3 regions of the Halomonas sp. BL6 genome follow, and region 3 is predicted to be linked to each of the others. Evidence: predicted binding sites of a transcription regulator. Region 3 holds the regulator's gene; each other region holds the start of a gene.
What was found. The regulator sigma-54, encoded in region 3, starts transcription at its own class of promoters, with help from an activator protein. The targets are predictions, from matches to a motif close to TGGCACNNNNNTTGCTNT.

Region 1 (2,271 bases), 250 kb from region 3:
CGGCACAAGGGCCCGTGCGCCCCGTGTGAGAACACGGCTCTAACGTGACGTACGCCGTCGCGCCCTGTGCAGCGTTGCCTGCCGCTTGAAGCGCATGAATTTCGGCATGAGGTTCCCCAGCCCGCACGTGATACCCCTCCCCCACGATGCGAGCGTCTCCATCGCTATCGAAGCGCACGATCACGCACCCCACTCTTGGGTTAGGGTCGGTGGTGTAAAGCCCCCGCTTGGCCAGCTGAATCGCGCGGGCCATGTAGCGATGATCGGCAGTGGAGAACTCACCCATCATGACGCTCCGTTCGGTGATCCCTGCCCGGCCGGCTCATCGGAGGGCTCTTGGGAGAGCCGATCGATTTCAGCACGAAACTCATCCAGGTCCTGAAACTTGCGGTATACAGAGGCAAAACGAATGTAGGCCACTTGGTCGAGGCTACGTAACGCTTTCATCACCGCCTCGCCCACCTCCCGGGCGTTCACCTCACGGTCACCACGTGCGCGCAACGTTTGACGAATGCGCTCTACCGAGGCTTCGATCGCTTCGGCACTGACCGGGCGTTTTTCCAGTGCGCGGAGCATCCCCGCACGTAGCTTTGCTTCATCGAAACTCTCGCGAGAACCGTCGGACTTCACCACCCGCGGCATGATCAACTCAGCGGTCTCGTACGTCGTAAAACGCTCATGGCAGCTGGCGCACTGGCGGCGTCGGCGCACCTGGTCACCCTCTGCCACCAGCCTGGAATCCGTCACTCTCGTATCGTTTGCACCACAAAAAGGGCAATGCATGGCAGTCAACCTATTATCAGTACGCACTAAAACCAGTACGTGCAGCGTGTCAGCCTGAACGAAGGGACGCAGCGTCACGGTGCGTGCTCTACGAGCCCTTCGCTATTTTGTAAACTGTTTTATCGCCAGCTGTCGGCGGTAGCCGACCCGCCGAGCTATCGTATGGCGGTGTTATACAGCCCCTATCTCAACGTATTGTAACGATTTGGCACACAAGCTGCAGCGTTTGTCGAAGGATGATTGAAAGGACGCCCGCTATGACCGCTTTCGAAAAGACTGTTCACCACTACCTCACCCAGCTATACGGCCCGCGCGCAGGGGAAGTGCAGCGGCGAATAGGTCAACACGTCGCGCATTTTCGCGAGGGAGCAAACGCTGCACCGACCGTTAACGGTCAATCTGTCGATGCACCAATGTGGAGCGAAAAGGATCAGTGGGTCATCTGTTACGGCGACTCGATCGTCGATGAGGGAACGCCACCGCTAGCCGTGCTGGATACGTTTTTGCAACGTTATCTGGGAGACACCGTCAGTGGGGTTCACGTGCTGCCCTTTTTCCCTTGGAGCAGCGACGACGGCTTTTCGGTGATTCATTATCGTGAGGTCAATAGTGAGCTGGGCGCGTGGTCGGACGTCCAAACCCTAGCCAGCCACTACGACTTGATGGCTGACTTGGTACTCAACCATGTCTCCCGAGAGTCGCTCTGGTTCGTCGACTATCTCACCGGTAGCCTACCCGGGCGCGACTATTTCATTGAGGTGGATCCTGACACGGACGTTTCCCAGGTCACCCGCCCGCGCAGCAGCCCGTTATTGGTGCCGATCTCGACGCGTCGCGGCACCCGCCACGTATGGGCTACCTTTTCGGAAGATCAAATCGATCTCAACTTCGAAAACCCGGACGTGCTGCTCGAGTTCGTGGGCATTTTGCTGTTCTACCTGCAGCAAGGCGTACGCATCATTCGCCTGGATGCAGTGGCCTTTCTATGGAAACGGCTCGGCACCCCGTGCATCCATCTGCCAGAGACCCATACCGTCGTGCGCTTACTGCGCGCTATCGTGGATGAGATGGCGCCCGGCACGCTGTTAATTACCGAAACCAACGTGCCACACGCCGAAAACATTAGCTACTTCGGCTTGGAGCGGTTGACGCAGGGCACTCCCGACGAAGCCCACATGGTGTATCAGTTCGCCCTGCCCCCGCTTTTACTGCATACCCTGACCCGCGGGGAAGCGACGACGCTACAAACGTGGTTGAACAGCCTCCCGGTACTGCCGCCGCAGTGTACCTACTTGAACTTTACCGCCAGCCACGACGGTATAGGTGTACGGCCTCTTGAAGGCCTGCTCCCCGACCACGAGCGTGACGCGCTGCTGGAATTGATGCACCGCTTTGGTGGATTTGTCAGCATGCGCAGCAATCCTGACGGCAGCGACACGCCCTACGAGATCAATATCACATGGTTCGAGGCGATGCGCGGCACCCGCC
Region 2 (2,271 bases), on a different contig from region 3:
ACGCTTTTTCAGCAGCCATTCGCTGGCCAGTACCATCAGCACGCCGCTTACGCTACCCAGTAAAAAGGCGGCATGGAGTGACAGCGCATGAGCACCTGCCGTGACGGCCACCAGACCAGCGATGGCCCCGTTGATGGCATACATGACATCGGCGTAGCGGCGCACCCGCCAGCCCACCAGCAGGGCCGATAAAATGCCGCCTACGGCACCCAGCATGGTGTTGGCGATAATCCCAGGCACGGAGCTATTCAGCGCGAGTGTGCTACCACCGTTAAATCCAAACCAACCCAGTATCATGAAGAGCGCCCCCAGCATTGCCAGCGGCAAGTTCCCCGCTGGAAACGCGGTGGGGGGATGATCGATCTGAAAGCGCCCTTGGCGCGGACCAATGACGATTACGGCTGCGAGGGCTACCCAGCCGCCAACACTGTGCACCACGGTCGCCCCGGCAAAGTCGATGAAGCCAAGTGTGGCCAACCAGCCAGGCATGCCTCCCAGTAAGCCGCCCCAGGCCCAGTGGCCGAACACCGGGTAAATCAATAGGGCAATCCAAAAGGCGGTCCATAAATAGCCAAGGAAGGGCATGCGCTCGGCAACGGCGCCTGCAACGATGGTAGCGGCCGTGGCGCAAAACATGGCCTGAAAGACGAAGACCGTCATGAGCCATGCGTTGGTAGGTTCCAATTGCCAGCCAAACAGGGAGCTGCCTAGCCATCCCATTTGCGAAATGCCAAACATCATGCCGAAACCGGCTAGCCAGAAAACGCTAACGGCAATAGCAAAATCCGCCAAGTTCTTCATTGCTACGTTGATGGCGTTTTTCGTGCGCGTAGTGCCCGCTTCCAAACAGAGAAAACCTGCTTGCATGACGAAGACGAGCGCTGCCGCCCATAGCACCCAAAGCGTGTCGATCAAGGTGGAGTCGAAGCTATCGGCCATGGTGTTTTCCTTGTACTGTTTTGGTGCATCGCAGACATGAAGGGGGTGCAAAGAATGTCGAGTTGCTTCTCATGAACGCAGCGTCCAGCCTAAAAGTGTCCATAACGATGGAGTGGCTCAGGTAGTGTTAATGGTAATGAAGCAATTGTTGTGCCGCAGATAGTGAAGTCATCCTTTATTGCGCTTTAAGCGTGATAAATGACTAAAAATGATAGATAAAACAGTTTTTATGACTGTGCAAATGCGGTTTGATTGGTGATATTTTTCAATATGTTAACCATGCTGCTCACAGTATGAGTCTGAACAATATCCAGATAGAAAGGAGTGCATCAAAATGGCGCGTCAAACGGTGGTGTTGGGGGCAGGCATGGTAGGGGTCAGTATTGCTTGGCAGCTGCAGAAACGTGGCCATCAAGTCACGCTGGTCGATCGTCGCCAACCTGGCCGAGAAACCTCGTTTGGTAACGCGGGCATCATTCAGCGAGAGGCGGTTCGGCCCTATCCGTTTCCTCGCGATATGAAGACCATCCTTAGCGTGTTGCCTAATCGTCGTGTCGATATCCGTTACCGGCCCGCCGGAATGGTCAATGCCGCTTCACCGCTGCTGAGCTACTGGCACCACTCCTCATCTCGGCTTTATAAAAAAATCGTGCCCGAGTACGCTTCACTGATTCAGCTTTGCCTAAACGCCCATGGCCCGATGATCGAAGCGGCAAAGGCCGATCATTTGGTGCGTAAGGAGGGCTGGTTGGAGATATATCGCACTCAAGCGAAGCTCGATAAACGCATTCAAGAAGCTGAAGAGGCCCGCGAACTCTATGGCGTCGAATTTGCTGTGCTCGACCGCGCTGCGTTAAGCGTTAAAGAACCGCAGCTTGGTGATGACATTATTGGTGCCATTCACTGGCTCGACCCCTGGACCGTTGCTGACCCCGGTGGCCTGGTGGCGGCGTATGCGACGTCATTCGAGGCCATGGGTGGGGAGTTGTTACAGGCCGATATTACCGGCGTCACCCAGCACGGTGAGCGCTGGACCGTAACGACCAACGCAGCGTCGTTAGAGGTAGATCAAGTCGTCATGGCCTTGGGGCCGTGGGCGGGCCAGTGGATGAAGCCGCTGGGCTACCATTTCCCAACGTTCGTAAAGCGCGGCTACCACATGCACTATGCGACTCAGCCAGAAGCGAAGCTGAATTACTGGTTGATGGATGCCGAAGTTGGTTATTTGCTGGCACCTATGAATGCGGGAGTGCGCTTGACCACTGGCGCGGAGCTGGACCGTCTTGAATCCCCTGCCGATGAAGAGCAGTTGGGCGCTGCTGAGAAAGTCGC
Region 3 (2,271 bases):
ATCCGATGCGGGCAATGTGGGTATCGACGATCTGGATTTGACCCACGCGCCCATGCACGAACGCGCCATGGCAGGCATTGGGTATCTTCCCCAAGAGGCCTCGATTTTTCGCAAGCTCTCGGTAGCCGATAACATCATGGCCATCCTCGAGACGCGCAAAACGCTCGATCGCAGCGCCAGAGAAGCTCGCCTGGAGTCACTGCTCGAAGATTTTCATATCACCCATATTCGTGACAACCTAGGCATGAGCCTCTCAGGAGGCGAGCGCCGTCGAGTAGAGATCGCGCGGTCGCTGGCCACCGAGCCCGCGTTCATTCTACTCGACGAACCCTTTGCCGGGGTCGACCCTATTTCGGTCGGCGAAATCAAAACCATTATCCGCGCACTCAAAAAACGCCACATCGGCGTCTTGATCACCGACCACAACGTGCGTGAAACCCTGGATATTTGCGATATCGCCTACATCGTTGGCGATGGCCACATCATCGCCAGTGGAAACGCCCAGGAGATTCTCAATAACCAAAAGGTCCGCGACGTCTATCTGGGCGCTGATTTCCGGCTCTAAACCGAGGCCTGACCAAACTTTTCTTTTAGTGGCATGCTTATTGCACTTGCACGTAGCCATAACTCGCTCTAGGGTGGAGCTTTCTGATTAACGAGTGGTTCTCAGATGGTCATGAAAGCTTCTCTCCAATTGCGTATCGGCACACAGCTGACCATGACACCCCAGCTGCAACAGGCCATTGCCTTGCTGCAGCTCTCTACGCTGGACCTCCGTCAAGAAATTCAGCAAGCGCTTGACGCCAACCCTATGCTCGAGCAAGAGGACGAGTTTGGAGAGCAGGCAGTCAGCGAGCCGCAAGAGGCCGAGTGGTCTGACAGCATTCCCAACGAACTCTCCGTCGACAGCGACTGGTCGGACACCTATCAAGACATGGGCAGTCTGAGCGGTGGTAGCGAAGGACCCGACTTCGAGCGTCAAGCCGCTGGCCAAAGCCTTCATGGCCATTTGCTGTGGCAACTGGCCATGACCGATGTCAGCTCACGGGAATATGCAATTGCGGAGAGCCTGATCGATGCGCTGGACGCCAATGGTTATCTTACCCAGCCGCTCAACGACATTCGTGAAGGGCTCAAAGCACAAGGTCATGACGGCTTGAGCCAACGGGAAGTGGAAAATACCCTACTGCGCTTGCAGCAGTTCGAGCCGACCGGCGTATTCGCTCGCGACCTGCGAGAATGTCTGATGCTTCAACTTGCTGCGTTGCCGGAAGACACCCCGCTATTGATGCCAGCCAAACGGCTGGTACGACAGTTTTTGGAGGCGCTAGGCAAAGACGATATGCGCCTCCTCAAGCGCCGTTTGAGCCTGGACGATGAGCAGCTGGATGACGTCATTCGATTAATTCGCAGCCTCGATCCCCGACCCGGCAGCGCCTACGGCGTGACCGACGATAGCTACATCACTCCCGATCTGGTCGTGCGCCATGACAACGAAGGCTGGCATTTAGAGCTCAACCCGGACGCTCTTCCACGGCTACGCATCCAACCCGACTACGCCAGCTTGATCAAACGCGCCGACAAGAGCCAGGACAACCAGTTCTTGAAAGAGCACCTTCAAGAAGCGCGCTGGCTGATCAAAAGCCTCTCTAGCCGCAATGACACCTTGCTGCGCGTGGGGCGTGAAATCATCGCTCGCCAAATTGGCTTTCTAGAGCACGGCGAAGAGGCCATGAAGCCGCTGATCTTGGCCGACATCGCCGAAGCCGTAGAGATGCATGAGTCGACCATCTCACGCGTGACGACACAGAAGTTCATTCATACACCGCGTGGCGTGTTCGAGTTGAAATACTTTTTCTCCAGTCAAGTCAGTGGCCAAGACGGCGGCGACAGCCACTCGAGCACGGCCATTCGCGCACGTATCAAAAAGCTCATTCAAGAGGAGCCCTCAGGCAAACCGCTCTCCGATAGTCGCTTGGTGACGCTTCTCGAAGAGGGCGGAATAAGCGTGGCACGACGTACCGTCGCGAAATATCGCGAGTCGATGGGCATTCCCTCTTCGAGCGAGCGCCGCCGTTTACGCTAGTTAAACGTTTGGTCGTGACAAACTCACCGCAAGGGCTTTGCAATAGCGTAAAAAGGGTTACAATCGAAGTACAGCCCGATGGATAAGGAGCACGTCAATGCAAGTAAACATCACTGGTCATCACGTTGAACTGACTGACGCCTTGCGTGACTACGTTAACGAAAAGCTGGAACGCGTCGAACGAC

Region 1: a site for sigma-54 is predicted at 990-1,007, ahead of FHJ80_RS09720 (sugar phosphorylase). Genes of this name have one in related genera too.
Region 2: a site for sigma-54 is predicted at 1,078-1,095, ahead of amt (ammonium transporter). Genes of this name have one in related genera too.

What each region holds. Positions count from the first base shown of each region.
Region 1 is NZ_VDGL01000004.1:26,547-28,817, reverse strand. It holds gene ribD (bifunctional diaminohydroxyphosphoribosylaminopyrimidine deaminase/5-amino-6-(5-phosphoribosylamino)uracil reductase RibD) at 1-286, opposite strand, end outside; gene nrdR (transcriptional regulator NrdR) at 286-783, opposite strand; gene FHJ80_RS09720 (sugar phosphorylase) at 1,041-2,271, shown strand, end outside.
Region 2 is NZ_VDGL01000005.1:239,775-242,045, forward strand. It holds gene amt (ammonium transporter) at 1-939, opposite strand, end outside; gene FHJ80_RS12355 (FAD-binding oxidoreductase) at 1,274-2,271, shown strand, end outside.
Region 3 is NZ_VDGL01000004.1:279,017-281,287, reverse strand. It holds gene lptB (LPS export ABC transporter ATP-binding protein) at 1-565, shown strand, start outside; gene FHJ80_RS10780 (RNA polymerase factor sigma-54) at 671-2,086, shown strand; gene raiA (ribosome hibernation-promoting factor, HPF/YfiA family) at 2,184-2,271, shown strand, end outside.